2 regions of the Streptomyces sp. NPDC003016 genome follow, and region 2 is predicted to be linked to the other one. Evidence: riboswitches for the same ligand, from Rfam matches in the RefSeq annotation. Region 2 holds a riboswitch; the other holds the start of a gene.

Region 1 (9,900 bases), on a different contig from region 2:
GCAGCGCGGCCTGCCGGGCGAGTACGTCCGTCTCGCCGGTCACCAGCGACGCGGCGATGGTCGTCGTGCCGTGCTCGCGGTGCGTCCGTACGCCCTTGAGCACCTCCTCGGCGGTGCCGGAGGTGAAGGACGCGCCGCCGCCGCCGTGCACGTGCATGTCGACGAAGCCGGGCACGATCCAGTGGCCGGAGAGGTCCAGGGAGGGGGTGTCCGCCGGGGCGGAGCCGGCGATGCGGCCGCCCTCGACGATGACCCGGCCGTTCTCGACGGTCCCGGTCGGCAGCACCACCCGGGCGCCGGAGAGAACCTTGGTTGCAGCGCGTCCGGCCATCAGGCGGATACCTCCGTGGCTTCTGTGGTTGCTGGGGCTTCCGTGGCGAGAAGGTCCCAGGCGAGGAGCCCCGCGCCCAGGCATCCGGCGGTGTCCCCGAGGGCCGCCGGAACGATCGGGGGCAGCTTCTGGAACGTGACGCGTTCCGCGACGGCCGCCCGCAGTGGTGTGAACAAGGTTTCCCCGGCCTCGGCCAGTCCGCCACCGATGATCAGCGTGCCGGGGTCCAGGAGGGTGAGCGCGGTGACCAGCCCGTCGGCGAGCGCGCCGACGGCTTCGCGCCACACCTCCCGGGCCCGCGGATCGCCCGACTCGACGGCCTTCGCGCAGTCCGCGGCGTCGGCGTCCGGGTCGCCGGAGGCGGCGGCCCAGGCGGCGGACACGGCGGAGGCGGAGGCGAAGCGCTCCAGGCAGCCGCGCTGGCCGCAGCCGCACAGGATGCCGCCGGGGCGTACGACGATGTGGCCGATCTCGCCGGCGCAGCCGTGTGCTCCGGCCTCGATGACGCCGTTGATGCCGATGGCGCCGGCGATCCCGGTGCCGAGCGGTACGAACAGGAAGCGGTCCGCGTCCCGGCCCGCCCCGATGCGCCCTTCGGCGAGGCCGCCGGTGCGTACGTCGTGACCGAGGGCGACCGGCACCCCGCGCAGCTTCTCGCCGAGGAGTGCGCGCAGGGGCACGTCGCGCCAGCCCAGGTTGGCGGCGTACACCGCGATCCCGTTCTCGGCGTCGACGATGCCGGGCACGGCCACGCCGGCGGCCGAGGCGCTCTCGCCGTACCGCTCCTCGCCGTACGCGCGCAGCTCGGCGGCGAAGCCGGTGATCGACTCGACGACGGCCTCGGGCCCCCGCTCCCTGCCGGTGGCCCGGCGGGCCTCGTGCAGCAGCGTGCCGTCCGCGCCGACCAGTGCGGCCTTCATCCCGGTGCCGCCCACATCGAGGGCGATGACGTGTTTCACGGACACAGTCTCGCGCGTCAACCGGGGAAAGGTCTAGTCCACTTGCGCCTGTTCTCCCGTCCGCCCTGCCGCCCGCCCTTCACGCAGGTGTTGCAGAAGCGATATCCGGGTGGTGTAGACCTCCTGGCGCGGAATAGGAGAAAATCGCAGCTCGCACGCATGTCGGACAACAAATTGATGAATCAGGGTGGGACAGGGCTGTGCACCGGCGCTTCTTGGGTTTGACCGCGACAGTCGCCGCACTCGGCATGACAGTGGCTCTGTCGGGGTGCGGAAGCAGCGGCTCCGAGGGTGAGGTCACCCTCAAGCTCGTCGCGGCGGACTACGACCCCGAAGGCGGCGACAGCACCAAGCGGTACTGGGACGGCGTCGCCACCGCTTTCGAGGCCAAGAACCAGGGCGTCAAGATCGACGTCACGGTCTACGACTGGAAGGACGTCGACCGCAAGGTCGCCGAGATGGTCGCGGCCGGCAAGGCCCCCGACATCGCCCAGATCGGTGCGTACGCCGACTACGCGGCCAAGGACCAGCTCTACTCCGTCGACGACCTGCTCTCCATCCCCGTGCAGGCCAACTTCCTCGCCCCGCTCGCCGACGCGGGCGAGGTCAACCGCGTACCGTACGGCCTGCCGTTCGTGGCCAGCACCCGCCTGCTCTTCTACAACGAGACGCTCTTCACCCGGGCCGGCCTGAAGGCCCCCAGGACGTGGGGCGAGATCGAGAGCGCGGCCGCCGCGCTCGAGCAGCGCGGCGTGAAGTACCCGTTCGCGCTGCCGCTCGGCAACGAGGAGGCCCAGGCCGAGACCATGATGTGGATGCTCAGCGCCGGTGGCGGTTACACCGACGCGGTCGGGACGTACCAGATCGACTCCGAGCCGAACGTCAAGGCCTTCGAATGGCTGAAGGACGACCTGGTCGGGAAGGGGCTGACCGGGCCCGTCGCCCCGGCCAAGCTCAACAGGAAGTCCGCCTTCACCGCGTTCGCGGACGGTGAGGTCGGCATGCTCAACGGCCACCCCTCCCTCCTCCAGCAGGCCGAGAAGAAGGACGTCAAGGTCGGGATGGTGCCGCTGCCCGGACCGGACGGCAAGCCGGAGTCCAGCATGGGCGTCGCCGACTGGATGATGGGCTTCAAGCAGAACGGCCACGGCAAGCAGATCGGTGCCTTCCTCGACTTCGCGTACAGCGACGACAACGTCCTGGAATTCGCCGACCAGTACGACCTGCTGCCGGTCACCGTCTCCGCCTCCGAGGCGATGAGCGACGACGCCGAGCACAAGAAGCTGTGGCCCTTCCTCGAAGCGCTGCCGGAATCGACGCTCTACCCGGTGGACAAGACGTCGTGGGCGAAGGTCAGCGAGAGCATCAAGAAGCAGATCGGGTCCGTGGTCGGCCCCGACGGCGATCCGGCCGGGACCCTCGGCTCCATCGGCCGTGAGGCGATGGCGACGGAGAACGCCGAGTAGCACGAGGTAACGCCGAGTAGCACGGGGTAACGCCGAGTGGGGCGTTTTCGAGCCGTTCTAGACTGCTCATATGCCTTACGACTCCGACGAAGAGGACGAAGAGGACGCGCACGGCCCCGAGCTCTCCGAGCGGGACCGTGCCCTCCTCGCCGTGGAGCGGCGCTCCTGGGCCGGGCCCGGAGCCAAGGAACGGGCGATGCGCGAGCAGCTCGGCATCTCGCCGACCCGCTACTACCAGCTCCTCAACGCCCTGCTCGACGACGCGCGCGCGCTCGCCCACGACCCCGTCACCGTCAACCGCCTCCGCCGGGTGCGGGACGCCCGCCGCGAACGCCGCTGACCCGGCGCCGGGGGTCCGGCACCGCCGGTGCCCGGCCCGGCGTGCGCCGGTAGGGTCGGGGGGCATGGGCAGCCAACCGCAACCGCAACCGCATCCCCTGCCGACCGACCTCACGCCGGCGACCCCCGCCGGCCGCGACGGCCTCGCCGCGCTGCTGGACGCGCCGGGCCGGACGCTGATCGCCCTCGACTTCGACGGCACGCTCGCCGACATCGTCCCCGACCCCGAGCAGGCCCGCGCCCACCCCGGCGCGGCGGAGGCGCTCGCCGCCCTCGCGCCCCACGTCGGCGCCCTCGCCGTGATCACCGGCCGCCCGGCCGCCGTCGCGGTCCGCAACGGCGGCTTCGCGGGGGTCCCGGGCCTCGAACACCTCGTCGTACTCGGCCATTACGGCGCCGAACGCTGGGACGCCGGCACCGGAACCGTCAGCGCCCCCGACGCCCACCCCGGCGTGGAGGCCGCCCGCGCCGAGCTCCCCGGCTTCCTCGACGGCGTCGAAGCCTGGCGCGGCGCGTGGGTCGAGGAGAAGGGCCGGGCCGTCGCCGTACACACGCGCCGCGCCGCCGACCCGGTGACGGCGTTCGAGTCCCTGCGGGTCCCCCTGGCCGAGCTCGCGGCCCGCCACGGCCTGATCGTCGAACCCGGCCGGCTGGTGCTGGAGCTGCGCCCGCCCGGCATCGACAAGGGCGTGGCACTGACCGAGCACGTGCGCGAAACCGGCGCGGGCTGTGTCCTGTACGCCGGGGACGACCTGGGTGACGTGGCCGCGTACGCGGCCGTGGAGAAGCTGCGCACGGAGGGCGTCCCTGGCCTGCTGGTGTGCAGCGGCAACGAGGTCCCCGCCCTCGCGGACCGGGCGGACCTGGTGGTCGAGGGCCCGTCGGGAGTGGTCCGGCTGCTCACCGCCCTGTCCTCGATCGCCGGAGGGGCTTGATCGCCGCCCCGGCACCCTTCGGCCCGTCGGGGGTCCCCCGGGCTTTGCCCGGGGAGTCCGGGGCCCGGGGCCCGGGGCCCGGAGGGCGGGCCGGGGACAGCTCCGCAGGACCCGCCCCCGGCCGGGGGCGGGTCCTGATCCGAGGCCGGCGCCCCGCCTACTCCGAGGCCAGCGCCGCGAGCTGGTCCAGGAACCAGGCCGCCGGCGGCAGCGCCGTCGCCGCCGCGGCCAGCCGCTTCGTCCGCTCCGCCCGCTCCTGCGGCTCCATCACCAGCGCCTCGTGCAGCGCGTGGGCCGTCGCCATGACGTCGTACGGGTTGACGACGATCGCGTCCTCGCCCAGCTCCTCGTACGCCCCCGCCTCCCGCGAGAGCACCAGCGCGCACCCCTCGTCGGAGACGACGGGCACCTCCTTGGCCACGAGGTTCATGCCGTCCCTGATCGGGTTGACCAGCGCCACGTCGGCCATCCGGTACGCCGCCAGGGACCGCGCGAAGTCGTCGTCCAGCTCCAGCAGCACCGGCTGCCAGTCGTCCGTCCCGTACGCGGCGTTGATCTCCTCGGCGAGGCGTCGCACGGAGGCCATGTAGTCGCGGTAGACCGCCAGGTCCTGCCGCGACGGATACGCGAACGCGATGTGCACCACCCGCCCGCGCCACTCGGGCCGGTCCGTGAGCAGCTGCCGGTAGGCGAGCAGCCCGCGCACGATGTTCTTCGACAGTTCCGTACGGTCCACCCGGACGACGGTCCTGCGCCCGGCCCCGACCCGCTCCCGCAGCCTGACCAGCCACTCCTCCACGTCCTGCCGCTGCGAGCGCGCCCGCAGGAAGTCCGCGTCCGCGCCCAGGCCGTGCACCCCGAGCGCCGTGCCGTCCAGCGCGCCGGCGCCCAGCACGTCCACCGCGCACGCCGCGAAGGCGTCCGCCCAGCGCCGGGTCAGGAACGCCACCCGGTCCGCGCCCAGCAGGCCGCGCAGCAGCTGCCGCGCGATGTCGTCGGGCAGCAGGCGGAAGTAGTCGACAGGCGCCCACGGGGTGTGCGAGAAGTGGCCGATCCGCAGGTCCGGGCGCAGCTCGCGCAGCATGCCGGGCACCAGACACAGGTGGTAGTCCTGCACCAGCACCACGGCGCCCGGCGCCGCCTCGGCCGCCAGCGCGTCGGCGAAGGCGCGGTTGTACGTCTCGTACGCCGCCCACTGGCGCCGGAACTCCGCGTCGAAGGCCGGCTCCAGCGGGGTCTGGTAGAGCATGTGGTGGACGAACCACAGCACGGAGTTCGCGATGCCGTTGTACGCGTCCGCGTGCACCCCGGCGTCGATGTCGAGCATCCGCACGCCCGGCTCGCCGGTCCCGCGCCGCACCGCCTCCCGGTCGCCGTCCCCGAGCGCCGCGCACACCCAGAGCGAGTCGGCGCCCTGCCCGATCGCCGACAGGCCGGAGACGAGACCGCCCCCGCCGCGCCTGGCGTCGAGCGAGCCGTCCTCGCGGAGGGTGTACGCGACCGGGCCGCGATTGGAAGCGACAAGTACCTGTGCAGCGTGCTCGGAGACCATGTGCCGAACCTAGCCAGTCCTGGATGCCCTCAAACGTGCGTACGGTCGGAGCCTCCGGCGCCCGTCACGCCGCACGGCGCGCCGCGTACTCGTCGATCTCGCACATCGGCGGCCGCTCCTCCGTGTCCACCGCGTAGGTCCGCGGTACGAACCCGTACCCGTCCTCGCCCCGCTCGAACTGCGTCAGCACGGGCCGCACCAGAGTGCCGCGCGAAAGCCGCTGCTGAGCGGTCCGGTAGATCGTGGCGGCCATCCGTCCGAGCGCCTGCCCGTCCTGGTGGCGGTGTTTGCGTACGCCCACGTCGACCTGGGCCAGCGCGTCCAGACCCACCGTGTGGAGCGAGTCGACGAGCAGGCCCAACTCCACTCCGTAACCGACGGGGAAGGGCAGCCGCTCCAGGAGCGAGCGGCGCACGGCGTACTCGCCGCCCAGCGGCTGGACGAACCCGGCCAGCTGCGGCCAGTGCAGATTGAGCAGCGGGCGGGCCACCAGCTCGGTCACCCGACCACCCTGACCTGTGGCTTCGCCGAGCGGACGGTCGTACATCGCCTTCACGAAGTGCACGTCGGGTTCGGTGAGCAGCGGCCCGACGATGCCCGAGACGAACGAGGCGGAGAAGTCCCTCAGGTCCGAGTCGATGAAACACACGATGTCACCACTGGTCACCAGCAGTGACCGCCACAGCACCTCGCCCTTGCCGCGCAGGGCCGGTATGCGGGGCAGCACGGCGTCACGGTGGACGACCCGCGCCCCCGCCGCCGTCGCGACCTGCGCCGTGCGGTCCTTCGAGCCGGAGTCGACGACGACGAGCTCGTCGACGAGCGGCACGGCCTCCATCAGCTCATGGCGTATCGCCGCGACGATGTCACCGACCGTCGACTCCTCGTCGAGGGCGGGCAGCACGACGCTGACGGTGTGGCCACGTCCGGTCTTGGCCGCGATCAGCCGGTCCAGCGACCGGTCGGCCGTGGTCCAGGACCGCAGTTCCAGCCAGCGCTCCACCTCTTCGAGCACGTGCCTCTCCCTTGCGTGCCATGCCGCAAATACGGCATATCGATACAGTCATCTCGCGGTGCGGACGACTGTCTCCGCCGCCCGGGGCTTCGGTTACAGTCTTGAACAACGCGGACCGCCCTCGCATCTCGGGGGGCTCGCGGAACAAACGCGCCGGGCCCAGACCCGCCGCCATAGCGCTCATCCAGAGGGACAGAGGGAACGGCCCGTTGAAGTCCCGGCAACCATCCTGCCGACCGCGAGGTCGTGGTGGGGACGGTGCCAATTCCGTCTCACGGCGAAACGCGCCGTGGGGAAGATGAGGAGAAAGGGCCTCGCCACCATGGCTGTGCAGACCGTCGAAACCGATGCAAGCGCCACCGACTCGCATTCCCTGCCCGTAGACCTGGGCCCCGCCACCGCGCTTTCCTGCCGCGAGTGCGGAGAACGATTCGAACTGGGCCCGATCTTCGCCTGCTCTTCCTGTTTCGGTCCTCTCGAGGTCGCCTACGACCTCCCGCTCGGCGACGCCGAGGCGCTGCGCAAGCAGATCGAGGCCGGACCGAACAACATCTGGCGCTACGCGCCGCTGCTGCCCGTGCCCGCCGACGTGGCGTCCAAGCCCAGCCTGAACCCGGGCTTCACCAAGCTCGTCAAGGCCGACAACCTGGCCCGCGAGCTGGGTGTCACCGGCGGTCTGTACGTCAAGGACGACTCCGGCAACCCGACGCACTCCTTCAAGGACCGCGTCGTCGCCATCGCCGTCGAGGCCGCCCGCGCGTTCGGCTTCACCACGCTCTCCTGCTCCTCCACCGGCAACCTCGCCGGCGCGGTCGGCGCCGCCGCCGCGCGGGCCGGCTTCCGCTCGTGCGTGTTCATCCCGCACGACCTGGAGCAGGGCAAGGTCGTGATGGCCTCGGTCTACGGCGGCGACCTGGTCGGCATCGAGGGCAACTACGACGACGTCAACCGCTTCTGCTCCGAGCTCATCGGCGACCCGCTGGGCGAGGGCTGGGGCTTCGTCAACGTCAACCTGCGCCCGTACTACGGCGAGGGCTCCAAGACCCTGGCGTACGAGATCTGCGAGCAGCTCGGCTGGGAGATCCCGGACCAGCTCGTCATCCCGATCGCCTCGGGCTCGCAGCTCACGAAGATCGACAAGGGTCTCAAGGAGCTCATCGCCCTCGGCCTGGTCGAGGACAAGCCGTACAAGATCTTCGGCGCCCAGGCGGAGGGCTGCTCCCCGGTGTCGACGGCCTTCAAGGCCGGGCACGACGTCGTACGGCCGCAGAAGCCGAACACGATCGCCAAGTCGCTGGCGATCGGCAACCCGGCCGACGGCCCGTACGTCCTGGACATCGCCCGCCGTACGGGCGGCGCGGTGGAGGACGTCGACGACGAGCAGGTCGTGGAGTCGATCAAGCTGCTGGCCGAGACGGAGGGCATCTTCGCGGAGACCGCGGGCGGCGTGACCGTCGGCGTCACCAGGAAGCTCATCGAGGCCGGTCTGCTGGACCCGACCCTGACGACCGTGGTGCTCAACACGGGCGACGGCCTGAAGACCCTTGAGGCGGTGGCCCCGACCACGGGTCAGTCCGCCGTCATCCGTCCCAACCTGGACTCTTTCCGAGAGGCTGGCCTCGCGTGAGCGGGCGCAGCGAGCGAACCAAAAAGGAGGCGCGTCACGCTGTGCGTCTCCGAGCGCTAGCGAGGAGAAAAGCATGAGCGTCAACGTCCGCATCCCCACGATTCTCCGTACGTACACGGGCGGCAGGGCCGAGGTCGCGGCCGAGGGCGCGACCCTCGCCGAGGTCATCGCCGACCTGGAGAAGAACCACGCGGGCATCGCGGCCCGTGTCCTGGACGACCAGGGCAAGCTGCGCCGCTTCGTGAACGTGTACGTGAACGACGACGACGTGCGCTTCGAGCAGGGCCTGGAGACGGCCACGCCGGACGGCGCCGGCGTCTCGATCATCCCGGCCGTCGCCGGAGGCTGATCCGCCGCCGTACACCCGTCGTCACGCGCATTGCCCCCTCCGCCACAGAAGCGGAGGGGGCAATTCTGCATGGTTGAGCGGGGTAGAGTTGGGGAAGCCCCTTCCGCTGCCTTTGCCGGGCGCATATGAGAATGCGTCCCCGTGCGACAAGAAGCAGCCAAAGTGTTCGAGCCGATTGCCGCCAATGCGCGCCTTGTCCGGCCCGACTTGCCCTGAAAACCAGGGACTTCCTCATATTCGAGCGTTCGGCCGCGCCCAGTTTTCTCGTCGAATTGACCTGTTGCAGAGGGCAGTTGGGCAGATACATTCAGCCGCGGTCGACGCGTTCCGGCGCACGCCCTCTCCTGTCGGAGGGTGGAGATCTGACCCGGGTCCGCGAAGTGCGGTCCCGTGCAAGGGCCAGTAATAGGGGAGTTAGGCATGGCTCAGGGCACCGTCAAGTGGTTCAACGCGGAGAAGGGGTACGGCTTCATCGCGGTCGACGGTGGTGCGGATGTTTTCGTCCACTACAGCGCGATCCAGATGGACGGGTACCGCACCCTTGAAGAGGGGCAGCGAGTCGAATTCGAGATCTCGCAGGGCCAGAAGGGTCCGCAGGCGGACATGGTCAAGCTCGCCGTCTGATCCCGGCGCGATCGGCCACCGACGCACTCACGCAGGAAGGGCCTGTACCCACACCGGGTACGGGCCCTTCCTGCGTGCCGCGCGCCCCGGGGACGCCTGTCCACATCCGAGGGGGACGCTTGCACTCGAGGGGGTCGAGTGCTAATCATTGGCGTTAGCACTGTTAGCACTCTCCCAGTGAGAGTGACAGAAGGACCGGGCCGGTGAGGCCCGCAGGCCGGGTGGGACAAGGAAAACCACCCGGCAGGCTGGCCGTCCGTCGCGGGCGCCACTCGGTCCGGAGAATCCACCCCAGTCCGGGAGGACCACTTCACATGGCCAAGATCATCGCGTTCGACGAGGAGGCACGGCGCGGTCTCGAGCGCGGGATGAACCAGCTCGCCGACGCCGTCAAGGTCACCCTCGGCCCCAAGGGCCGCAACGTCGTCCTCGAGAAGAAGTGGGGCGCCCCCACGATCACCAACGATGGTGTTTCCATCGCCAAGGAGATCGAGCTCGAGGACCCGTACGAGAAGATCGGCGCCGAGCTGGTCAAGGAAGTCGCGAAGAAGACCGACGACGTAGCCGGTGACGGCACGACGACCGCGACTGTCCTCGCCCAGGCTCTGGTCCGCGAGGGCCTGCGCAACGTCGCCGCCGGCGCCAACCCGATGGCCCTCAAGCGCGGCATCGAGAAGGCCGTCGAGGCCGTCTCCGCCGCTCT
Region 2 (9,900 bases):
ACGCAGGCTCGTACCAGATGACGGTGAGGCGCAACGGCAGAGTGATCAACACCATTCCGGTGACCACGGGCAAGCCCGGCTTCTCCACCCGCAACGGGGTCAAGGTCGTGCTGGGCAAGGAGTACTTCGTACGGATGCGCGGTACGACCGTCGGCATCCCGGAGGGCACGGCCGACTCCTACGACCTGCCCGTCTACTACGCCACGCGGGTCACCTGGAGCGGCGAGTACGTCCATGCCGCGCCCTGGTCTGTCGGCTCGCAGGGGTCCGCCAACGTCAGTCACGGCTGCACCGGCATGAGCACCGACAACGCCGAGTGGTTCTACAAGACCGTCCGCCAGGGCGACATCGTCAAGGTCGTCAACAGCTCCGGCGACATGATGGACCCCTTCGGCAACGGCTTCGGCGACTGGAACCTGTCCTGGGACAAGTGGCGCGAGGGCAGCGCCCTGCTGCCCGGCGCCCTGGACGGCGGGAACCCCGTCGACGCGGCCAGACTGCGGCCGGAGGTCTGACGGGGCCCGCGGGGTGTCACGCCTCGACCGAGCGCCTGCCGCGCAGCAGGGCGGCCAGGGCGCCCGAGAACTCCACGGGGTCGACCGGAAGCGTCACCGCGCTCTCCGCGCGGCTCCAGGTGGCCAGCCAGGAGTCCTGGGGGCGGCCGATCAGCAGCAGCACGGGCGGGCAGTTGAAGATCTCGTCCTTGATCTGCCGGCACACACCCATGCCGCCCGCGGGCGTGGCCTCGCCGTCCAGCACGCAGACGTCGACACCGCCCCGGTCCAGTGCCGTGAGGACGGCCGGCAGCGTGGCGCACTCCAGGAACTCGACCGGCGGCACGTCCGGGGCAGGCCTGCGACCCGCTGCCAGCCGCACCTGTTCGCGGGTGTTCGCGTCGTCGCTGTAGACCAGGACCGTGGCGGTCATTGTTCCTCCATGCATCTGAAAGCCCTCGAAGGCTCGGTGTTGGATCAGGAACCGATGCGCGGATGCTACTCCGTCCGACACCTTGTCAGCAGGGGTTCGGACACCCCTTCGATGGGCCGTTCGGGTCAGGCCGCAGAGCCTTCCGGGAGCATGGACACACCGAATGGCACCCCCGGGAGTGAGGGCGGGATAAGCGACCGACATAATGTCGGTCGTGGCGACAGCAACGACAGTAGATACCGGGCACGCGCACCCGTCGGTCAATCGACCGAACCTCACCAGCGTCGGAACCATCATCTGGCTGAGTTCCGAGCTGATGTTCTTCGCGGCCCTCTTCGCGATGTACTTCACCCTGCGATCGGTGACGGGTCCCGAGCACTGGAAGGAAATGGCGTCCGCGCTGAACTTCCCGTTCTCGGCGACGAACACCACCATCCTGGTGCTCTCCTCCCTCACCTGTCAGCTCGGCGTCTTCGCCGCGGAGCGGGGCGACGTGAAGAAGCTCCGGGCGTGGTTCATTCTCACGTTCGTGATGGGTGCGATCTTCATCGGAGGCCAGGTCTTCGAGTACACCGAGCTGGTCAAGCACGAGGGCCTCTCGCTCTCGTCCGACCCGTACGGCTCGGTGTTCTACCTGACCACCGGCTTCCACGGACTGCATGTGACGGGCGGACTCATCGCCTTCCTGCTGGTCCTCGGCCGTACCTACGCGGCCAAGAGATTCACCCACGAGCAGGCAACCGCCGCCATCGTCGTGTCCTACTACTGGCACTTCGTCGATGTCGTCTGGATCGGCCTCTTCGCCACGATCTACATGATCAAGTAGGTCGGGTCCGTACCCGCCTCATATCCAGCACCATCGACGCAGAAGATCCTGACACCGGGGTAATCCGTGAAAAAGCTCTCCGCACGACGACGCCATCCGCTGGCGGCGGTCGTCGTCCTACTCCTCGCGCTGGCGGCCACCGGGGGGCTGTACGCCGCGTTCGCACCCGCGAGCAAGGCACAGGCCGATGAAACCGCCCAGTCCCTCGCCATCGACGAGGGCAAGAAGCTGTACGCCGTCGGCTGCTCCAGCTGCCACGGCACCGGCGGTCAGGGCACTTCCGACGGCCCGTCCCTCGTGGGCGTCGGCTCGGCCGCAGTGGACTTCCAGGTCGGCACCGGCCGTATGCCGGCGCAGCAGCCCGGCCCCCAGGTGCCGGAGAAGAGGAAGGTCTACTCGCAGGCCGAGATCGACCAGCTCGCGGCGTACGTCGCTTCCCTCGGCGCCGGCCCGATCACGCCGACCGAGAAGCAGTACAGCCCTGAGGGCGCGGACATCGCCAAGGGTGGCGAGCTGTTCCGCACCAACTGCGCCCAGTGCCACAACTTCACGGGCGCGGGCGGTGCCCTCACGAACGGCAAGTACGCCCCGCCTCTTACAGACGTGGAGCCGAAGTACATCTACGAGGCCATGCAGCACGGCCCGCAGAACATGCCCTCCTTCCCCGACACGACGATGCCGGAGCAGGAGAAGAAGGACATCATCGCGTACGTCCGGACGGTGAACGGCGAGAGGACTGCGACCCCCGGCGGCTTCGGGCTGGGCGGCATCGGCCCCGTCACCGAGGGACTGTTCGGATGGATCTTCGGTCTGGGTTCGCTGATCGCCATCGCCGTCTGGGTCGCGGCCCACACCGCTAAGGCCAAGAAGTCATGAGTAACCAAGAGATTCCAGAGAAGAACCTGCCGAGTGGGCAGGACACCGCGCACGGCGCGGTGGCCGTGGCGGACGACCCGTTCGCGGACCCGGGGCTGCCGCCCCACAAGCCGCGCATCCAGGACATCGACGAGCGGGCCGCCAAGCGCTCCGAGCGTACGGTCGCCCTCCTGTTCACGCTGTCGATGCTGGCCACGATCGGCTTCATCGCCTCCTTCGTGGCGTTCCCCGTCGACCAGCTCGTGTACGTCTGGCCGCTGGGTCACGTCAGCGCGACGAACCTGTCGCTCGGTCTGACGCTGGGCATCGCGCTCTTCTGCATCGGCGCGGGCGCGGTCCACTGGGCCCGCACCCTGATGTCCGACCACGAGGTCGCCGACGACCGGCACGCGATCGAGGCCACGCCCGAGGTCAAGGCCAAGGTCATGGCCGACTTCGCGGACGGCGCGCGGGAGTCCGTGATCGGCCGGCGCCCGCTGATCCGCAACACGATGTTCGGCGCGCTGGCCATGGTGCCGCTCTCCGGCGTGGTGCTGCTGCGCGAGCTGGGCCCGCTGCCCGAGAAGAAGCTGTTCCACACGTCGTGGGACAAGGGCAAGCAGCTCATCAACATGAACACGAACGAGCCGCTGCGTCCCGAGGACGTCGTCGTCGGCTCGCTCACCTTCGCCAAGCCCGAGGGCCTGGAGGAGGACGACCACGAGTTCAACAACAAGATCGCCAAGGATGCCTTGATGATCGTCCGGATCGAGCCGGAGGACATCAAGGACAAGCGCGAGCTGGAGTGGTCGCACGAGGGCATCGTGGCCTTCTCCAAGATCTGCACCCACGTGGGCTGCCCGATCTCCCTGTACGAGCAGCAGACCCACCACGTCCTCTGCCCGTGCCACCAGTCCACCTTCGACCTCTCCGACGGCGCCCGCGTCATCTTCGGCCCGGCCGGTCACGCCCTTCCGCAGCTGCGGATCGGCGTGAATGACGAGGGCTTCCTCGAGGCACGCGGCGACTTCGCCGAGCCCGTCGGCCCTGCATTCTGGGAGCGCGGATGAGCACCACGACCGCAACACAGTCACCGGGCGCCGACGCGCCGGGCAACCGGAAGGCCCCCGCGGGCGAGCGGGTCGCCGACTGGGCCGACGGCCGGCTGGGGATCTACTCGCTGGCCAAGGCCAACATGCGGAAGATCTTCCCGGACCACTGGTCCTTCATGCTGGGCGAGATCTGCCTCTACAGCTTCATCATCATCATCCTCACGGGTGTGTACCTGACGCTGTTCTTCCACCCGAGCATGAACGAGATCGTGTACCACGGCTCGTACGCGCCGATGCACGGCATCCGGATGACCGAGGCGTACGCCTCGACCCTGGAGATCAGCTTCGACGTCCGCGGTGGTCTGCTCATCCGGCAGATCCACCACTGGGCCGCCGTCATCTTCATCGCCGGCATGTTCGTGCACATGATGCGCGTCTTCTTCACCGGCGCGTTCCGCAAGCCGCGTGAGATCAACTGGCTGTTCGGCTTCCTGCTGTTCGTCCTGGGCATGTTCACCGGTTTCACCGGTTACTCGCTCCCGGACGACCTGCTGTCCGGCACCGGTGTCCGCTTCACGCAGGGCGCGATCCTGGCGACGCCCGTCGTCGGCACGTACATCTCGATGTTCCTGTTCGGCGGCGAGTTCCCCGGCCACGACATGGTGGCCCGGTTCTACTCGATCCACATCCTGCTGCTGCCGGGCATCATGCTCGGCCTCGTGGTGGCGCACCTGATCCTGGTCTTCTACCACAAGCACACGCAGTTCCCCGGCCCCGGCCGGACGAACAAGAACGTCGTCGGCATGCCGCTGCTGCCGGTCTACATGGCCAAGGCCGGAGGCTTCTTCTTCCTGGTCTTCGGTGTCATCGCGGCCATCGCCGGCATGTTCACCATCAACCCGATCTGGACCATGGGCCCCTACCGCCCGGACCAGGTGTCCACCGGCGCCCAGCCCGACTGGTACATGGGCTTCGCCGAGGGCCTCATCCGTGTGATGCCGGGCTGGGAGATCAACCTGTGGGGCCACACGCTGGTCCTGGGTGTGTTCATCCCGCTGGTGTTCTTCGGCCTGATGCTCGTCGCGATCGCGGTCTACCCGTTCATCGAGTCGTGGATCACCGGCGACAAGCGGGAACACCACCTCCTGGACCGGCCGCGCAACGCGCCGACCCGGACCGCTCTCGGCGTCGCCTGGGTCACCGGCTACATGATCATGCTGCTGGGTGGTGGCAACGACATCTTCGCCACCCACTTCCACATGTCGCTCAACGCGATCACCTGGTTCGTCCGGATCGCCTTCTTCGTCGGCCCGGTCGTCGCGTTCATCGTCACCAAGCGGATCTGCATGGGTCTGCAGCGGCGCGACGCGGACAAGGTGCTGCACGGACGTGAGTCCGGCATCATCAAGCGGCTGCCGCACGGCGAGTTCGTCGAGATCCACGAGCCGCTCAGCCAGGACCAGCTCTACAGCCTCACGGCGCACGAGCAGTACACGCCGGCCAAGATCGGCCCGTCGGTCGACGAGAACGGTGTCGAGCGCAAGGTGGGCCGCGGCCAGAAGCTCCGGGCCAAGCTGAGCAAGGGCTACTACGGCGAGGGCAACCAGGTCCCCAAGCCGACCGCCGAGGAGTACGAGGAGATCACCAGCGGCCACGGCCACCACTGATCCCTCCGGTCTCCGACCGGACCGACCTGACACAGGTCGCCACAGCAGGAGCCCCGTCCATGCGTCGGACGGGGCTCTTCGCTGTCCCCGTGGCTGGATAGGGTAGGAAGCACCCTTACTGGCTGTGGACCCTGGAGCGGACCATGAACGTTGTGACCCCGGCCGGCGGCGACAGCGTGGCGGCCGGCTCCTGGCCTGGCGTGCTGAACCCCCTGCTGCGCGGCGAGAACCTGTCCGCGGACGACACCGCCTGGGCCATGGACCGCATCATGAGCGGCGAGGCGACCGACGCCCAGATCGCCGGTTTCGCGGTGGCGCTGCGGGCCAAGGGCGAGACGGTCGACGAGGTCACCGGTCTGGTACGGGCCATGTACGCGCACGCCAACACCATCGAGGTGCCCGGTCGTACGGTCGACATCGTCGGTACGGGCGGCGACCTGGCCAAGACGGTCAACATCTCCACGATGTCGGCGATCGTCGTCGCGGGCACCGGGGCCAAGGTCGTCAAGCACGGCAACCGGGCCTCCTCGTCCGCGAGCGGGGCCTCGGACGTGCTGGAGAAGCTCGGCGTCAACCTGGAGCTGACGCCCAAGCGTGTCGCCGAGGTCGCGGAGGAAGCGGGCATCACCTTCTGCTTCGCGGTGAAGTTCCACCCGGCCCTGCGGTACGTCGCGAAGGCGCGCAAGGAGCTGGGCGCGCCGACGACGTTCAACATCCTCGGCCCGCTGACGAACCCGGCGCGGGTGAAGGCGCAGGCGGTCGGTGTCGCCGACGCCCGGATGGCCCCCATCGTGGCGGGCGTTCTCGCCGGGCGGGGGAATTCCGCGCTGGTCTTCCGGGGCGACGACGGTCTCGACGAACTGACCACCACCGCGACCTCGCGCGTGTGGGTCGTACGGGACGGGGCGGTCCGGGAGCAGGCCTTCGACCCGCGCGACGTGGGCCTGGAGATCGTGCCCGTGGAGGCGCTGCGCGGCGCGGACGCGTCGTACAACGCGGATGTCGCGAGGCGGCTGCTGGCCGGGGAGACCGGCCCCGTGCGGGAGGCGGTGCTGCTCAACACGGCGGCGGCGCTGGTCGCCCTCGACCCGGGCGGCGCGTCCCTCGAGGAGCAGATCGCGGCGGGGATCGCCAAGGCGGCGGAGTCGATCGACTCGGGAGCGGCCCGTGCGGCGCTGGAGCGCTGGGTGGCTGCCAGCAACAGCTGAGTGCGCAGGGTGTGTGACACGAGGTGCAGTCCAGACTCTGGACTGCGCCTTGCGTCTTCTTGATCGTGTGGCAGGATGCTTGGCAGGTCATGAGTGACAGCGTTTTGGCCCCGGCTTGCTGTCCGGCAACCCTCCGTCCGTGGCGGGGTGCCCCGGGTGAAGACCAGGCCGTAGACAGAAAGGTCTACGGCAAGCGCGGACCCCTCGAAGACTTGGGGTCCTGGTTCTCAGGGAGCCTCTTGTGAGCAAGCGAATGCGATAGGGCCTTCCGCCCCTTCTTCGCACACCCCTTTTTCCCTCTCCAGCGCTGCTGCGTATCCGCCGGCGCGGGGAATTCGCCTGCCTGTTTCGGGAGTTCGCCATGTCTGTCTCCACTGCTGCCACCGGCCAGACCGTTTGTACGCCTCTGCCCGTCCTCGGGCGAGATGTCCTCGTGCCGCTCGTGACGGGAGGTGAGGTCACCTACGCCGCCCTCGACTACGCGGCGAGCGCCCCGGCCCTCCAGCGCGTGTGGGACGACGTGGCGGCGTACGCCCCGTACTACGGCAGTGTGCACCGCGGCGCCGGCTACCTCTCGCAGCTGTCGACGGACCTCTTCGAGAGCAGTCGCGCCACCGTCGCCGAGTTCCTCGGCTGCCGCGAGGGCGACCAGGTCGTCTTCACCCGCTCCACGACCGACTCGCTCAACCTGCTCGCCGCGGCCCTCCCGGCCGACTGCCAGGTCTTCGTCTTCGAGACCGAGCACCACGCCTCGCTGCTGCCCTGGCGCGACGCCAAGGTCGACTACCTGAACGCGCCCCGCACTCCGGCCCAGGCCGTCGAGACCCTGGAGCGCGCACTGGCCGCCCGTGACCCCTACGGTCCCGCCCTGGTGTGCGTCACGGGCGCGTCGAACGTCACCGGTGAGCTGTGGCCGGTGAAGGAGCTCGCCGCCGCCGCCCACGCCCACGGCGCGCGGATCGTGCTCGACGCGGCCCAGCTCGCCCCGCACCACCCGCTGGACATCGCCGAGCTGGACGTCGACTGGGTCGCGTTCTCCGGGCACAAGCTGTACGCGCCGTTCGGCTCCGGCGTACTCGCGGGCCGCGCCGACTGGCTCCGGAGCGCCGAGCCGTACCTCGCGGGCGGCGGCGCCTCGCGCAAGGTCGCCCGCCGCGCCGACGGCGGCGTGGACGTCGAGTGGCACACCACGGCCGCCCGCCACGAGGCCGGTTCGCCCAACGTCATCGGCGTGTACTCCATCGCCTCCGCCTGCAAGGCGCTCACCGAGGCCGGCTTCGACTCCCTCGTCGAGCGCGAGCAGGCGCTGGTGACGAAGGTCCTGGAGGGACTGGCCGGAGTCGGCGCGGTCAGGGTGCTCTCCCTCTTCGGGGACGACTCCCCGCGCGTCGGCGTCATCTCCTTCGTCGTCGAGGGCTGGAACAGCTCGCACTTCGCGGCCGCGCTCTCCGCCGAGTACGGGATCGGCGTACGCGACGGCCTGTTCTGCGCCCACCCGCTGGTCCGGACCCTGCTCGGCAGTGACCCGCAGGGCCCGGGCGAGTGCGGCGCGCCGGAGGCCGAGCCGGGCGAGCCCCAGTCTCGAACGGACTCGACCGGGGGGACCCCCATGCTGAACGCGATCCGCGTGAGCTTCGGTGCCGGTACGCCCGACGAGCACGTGGAGCGGTTCCTGCGCGCCGTCAGGGAACTCGTCGAGAACGGTGCGAAGTGGAACTACCGCACCGAGGAAGGCCGCTGCGTCCCGGCGGTCTGAACGGCCCGGGCTCCCATCAGGACCATCCGCAGCGCCCGTTCGGTCGCGTCGGTGAGGAACTCGCCGCCGCGCCCGAGCGCTTCGGTCAGTGACACCGGCGCGGGCAGGATCGAGCTGTACGCGTCGATGCCCGCCGCCCGCACCTCGTGCGCGCCCTCCCCGATCGTGCCCGCCAGCGCGAGCACCGGACGGCCCGACAGCTTGGCGCGGCGGGCCACTTCGGCCGGGATCTTGCCGCACGGCGTCTGCTGGTCCAGGGCGCCCTCGGCGGTGACGACCAGGTCGGCGCGGGCGAGGCGGGCGTCCAGGTCGATGTGGTCCAGCAGAACGTCGAAGCGGGGAAGCAGCCGGGCGCCGAGCGCGGCGAGCCCGGCGCCCAGGCCGCCGGACGCGCCGGTGCCCGCGCCGAAGCGCAGGTCGGTGCCGGTGGGGGCGAGGGTGTGTTCCAGGACGTACGCCCACTGGTCGAGGGCGGCCGCGAGCTCCTCCACCTGGGGCGGGGTCGCGCCCTTCTGCGGGCCGAAGACGCGGGCCACGCCGCGGGGACCGCACAGGATGTTGCAGGGGTTGCAGGCGACCAGGATCTCGGTGTCCCCCAGGCGCGGGTCGAGGCCGGTCGCGTCGATGTCGTGGAGCCGGTTCAGCTCCCTTCCGCCGCGCGCCAGTTCGCGGCCGTCCGTGTCCAGCAGGCGGGCGCCGAGGGCCTGGAGCGCGCCGGCGCCCCCGTCCGACGTACCGGAGTCGCCGCAGCCGACGAGGATGCGGCGGACGCCCAGGCCGAGAGCGGCGCGGATCAGTTCGCCGACACCGTACGTCGTCGTCGCGCCGGGGTCGCGCCGGGAGCGCGGGACCAGGGACAGGCCGGCCACGGCCGCCATCTCGACGACCGCGCTCCCGTCACCGAGCAGCGCGAAGTGGGTGCCGACGGGCCGGCCGACGGGCCCGGTGGCGGGCAGCGCCACGAGGCGGCCGCCGGTGGCCGCGGCGAGCGCGCGGGCGGTGCCCTCGCCGCCGTCGACCAGGGGGATCAGATCGATGTCGGCGTGCGGAACGACACGGCGTACCCCGGCGGCGATGGCCTCGGCGGCCGCCTGCGCGGACAGCGACTCCTTGAAGCCGCTGGGCGCCACGGCGAAACGGGTGAGGGCGAGAGGCATGGCTTCAACTTCCTTCGGTGAGGACGGGAACGCCGAACAGCGGCCAGACGACGAGGGCGAACGCCAGCACCACGACCGCCGTCAGCGGGGCGAGCACCGCCGAGAGCCGCAGCAGGTCGCGCGGGGTGTACGTCGGGGTGCCCGGGAGGTCGCAGAAGAGCGTCACGGGCTTCGCGGACGCGGGCAGGGTGTGGCAGAAGCCGGCCGCCGCGGTCGAGGCGAGGGCGGCCGCGACCGGGTTGACGCCGGAGCCGGCCGCGGCCGCGACCACCAGCGGCACCAGCACGCTGGAGCGGGCCGAACGGGACTGGAGGACCAGGTGGGCGGCGGTACTGACCGTGATCACGGCGGCCAGGAAGAGCCAGGGCGGAACGCTCACCGGCAGCCCCGACACCAGCCAGCGGGCCGCCCCCGATTCGGCGAGGGCGACCCCCATCGCCATCGTGGCCGCC

The links. A riboswitch is a leader RNA that binds a small molecule or an ion and turns the genes downstream of it on or off. The one in region 2 is predicted to bind S-adenosylmethionine.
Region 1: another riboswitch for S-adenosylmethionine. It lies ahead of thrC (threonine synthase); the one in region 2 lies ahead of ACWDZ4_RS10255 (aminotransferase class V-fold PLP-dependent enzyme).

What each region holds. Positions count from the first base shown of each region.
Region 1 is NZ_JBSFTV010000030.1:90,869-100,768, forward strand. It holds gene nagA (N-acetylglucosamine-6-phosphate deacetylase) at 1-331, opposite strand, end outside; gene ACWDZ4_RS24780 (ROK family protein) at 331-1,290, opposite strand; gene ACWDZ4_RS24785 (ABC transporter substrate-binding protein) at 1,539-2,756, shown strand; gene ACWDZ4_RS24790 (DUF3263 domain-containing protein) at 2,827-3,096, shown strand; gene otsB (trehalose-phosphatase) at 3,161-4,030, shown strand; gene ACWDZ4_RS24800 (alpha,alpha-trehalose-phosphate synthase (UDP-forming)) at 4,188-5,582, opposite strand; gene ACWDZ4_RS24805 (glucosyl-3-phosphoglycerate synthase) at 5,647-6,597, opposite strand; SAM riboswitch class I at 6,775-6,902, shown strand; gene thrC (threonine synthase) at 6,920-8,224, shown strand; gene ACWDZ4_RS24815 (MoaD/ThiS family protein) at 8,298-8,573, shown strand; gene ACWDZ4_RS24820 (cold-shock protein) at 8,994-9,197, shown strand; gene groL (chaperonin GroEL) at 9,512-9,900, shown strand, end outside.
Region 2 is NZ_JBSFTV010000009.1:118,474-128,373, forward strand. It holds gene ACWDZ4_RS10220 (Ig-like domain-containing protein) at 1-515, shown strand, start outside; gene ACWDZ4_RS10225 (hypothetical protein) at 532-927, opposite strand; gene ctaE (aa3-type cytochrome oxidase subunit III) at 1,133-1,753, shown strand; gene qcrC (cytochrome bc1 complex diheme cytochrome c subunit) at 1,820-2,629, shown strand; gene qcrA (cytochrome bc1 complex Rieske iron-sulfur subunit) at 2,626-3,678, shown strand; gene qcrB (cytochrome bc1 complex cytochrome b subunit) at 3,675-5,327, shown strand; gene trpD (anthranilate phosphoribosyltransferase) at 5,471-6,535, shown strand; SAM riboswitch class IV at 6,621-6,737, shown strand; gene ACWDZ4_RS10255 (aminotransferase class V-fold PLP-dependent enzyme) at 6,897-8,291, shown strand; gene ACWDZ4_RS10260 (glycerate kinase family protein) at 8,252-9,448, opposite strand; gene ACWDZ4_RS10265 (SLC13 family permease) at 9,453-9,900, opposite strand, start outside.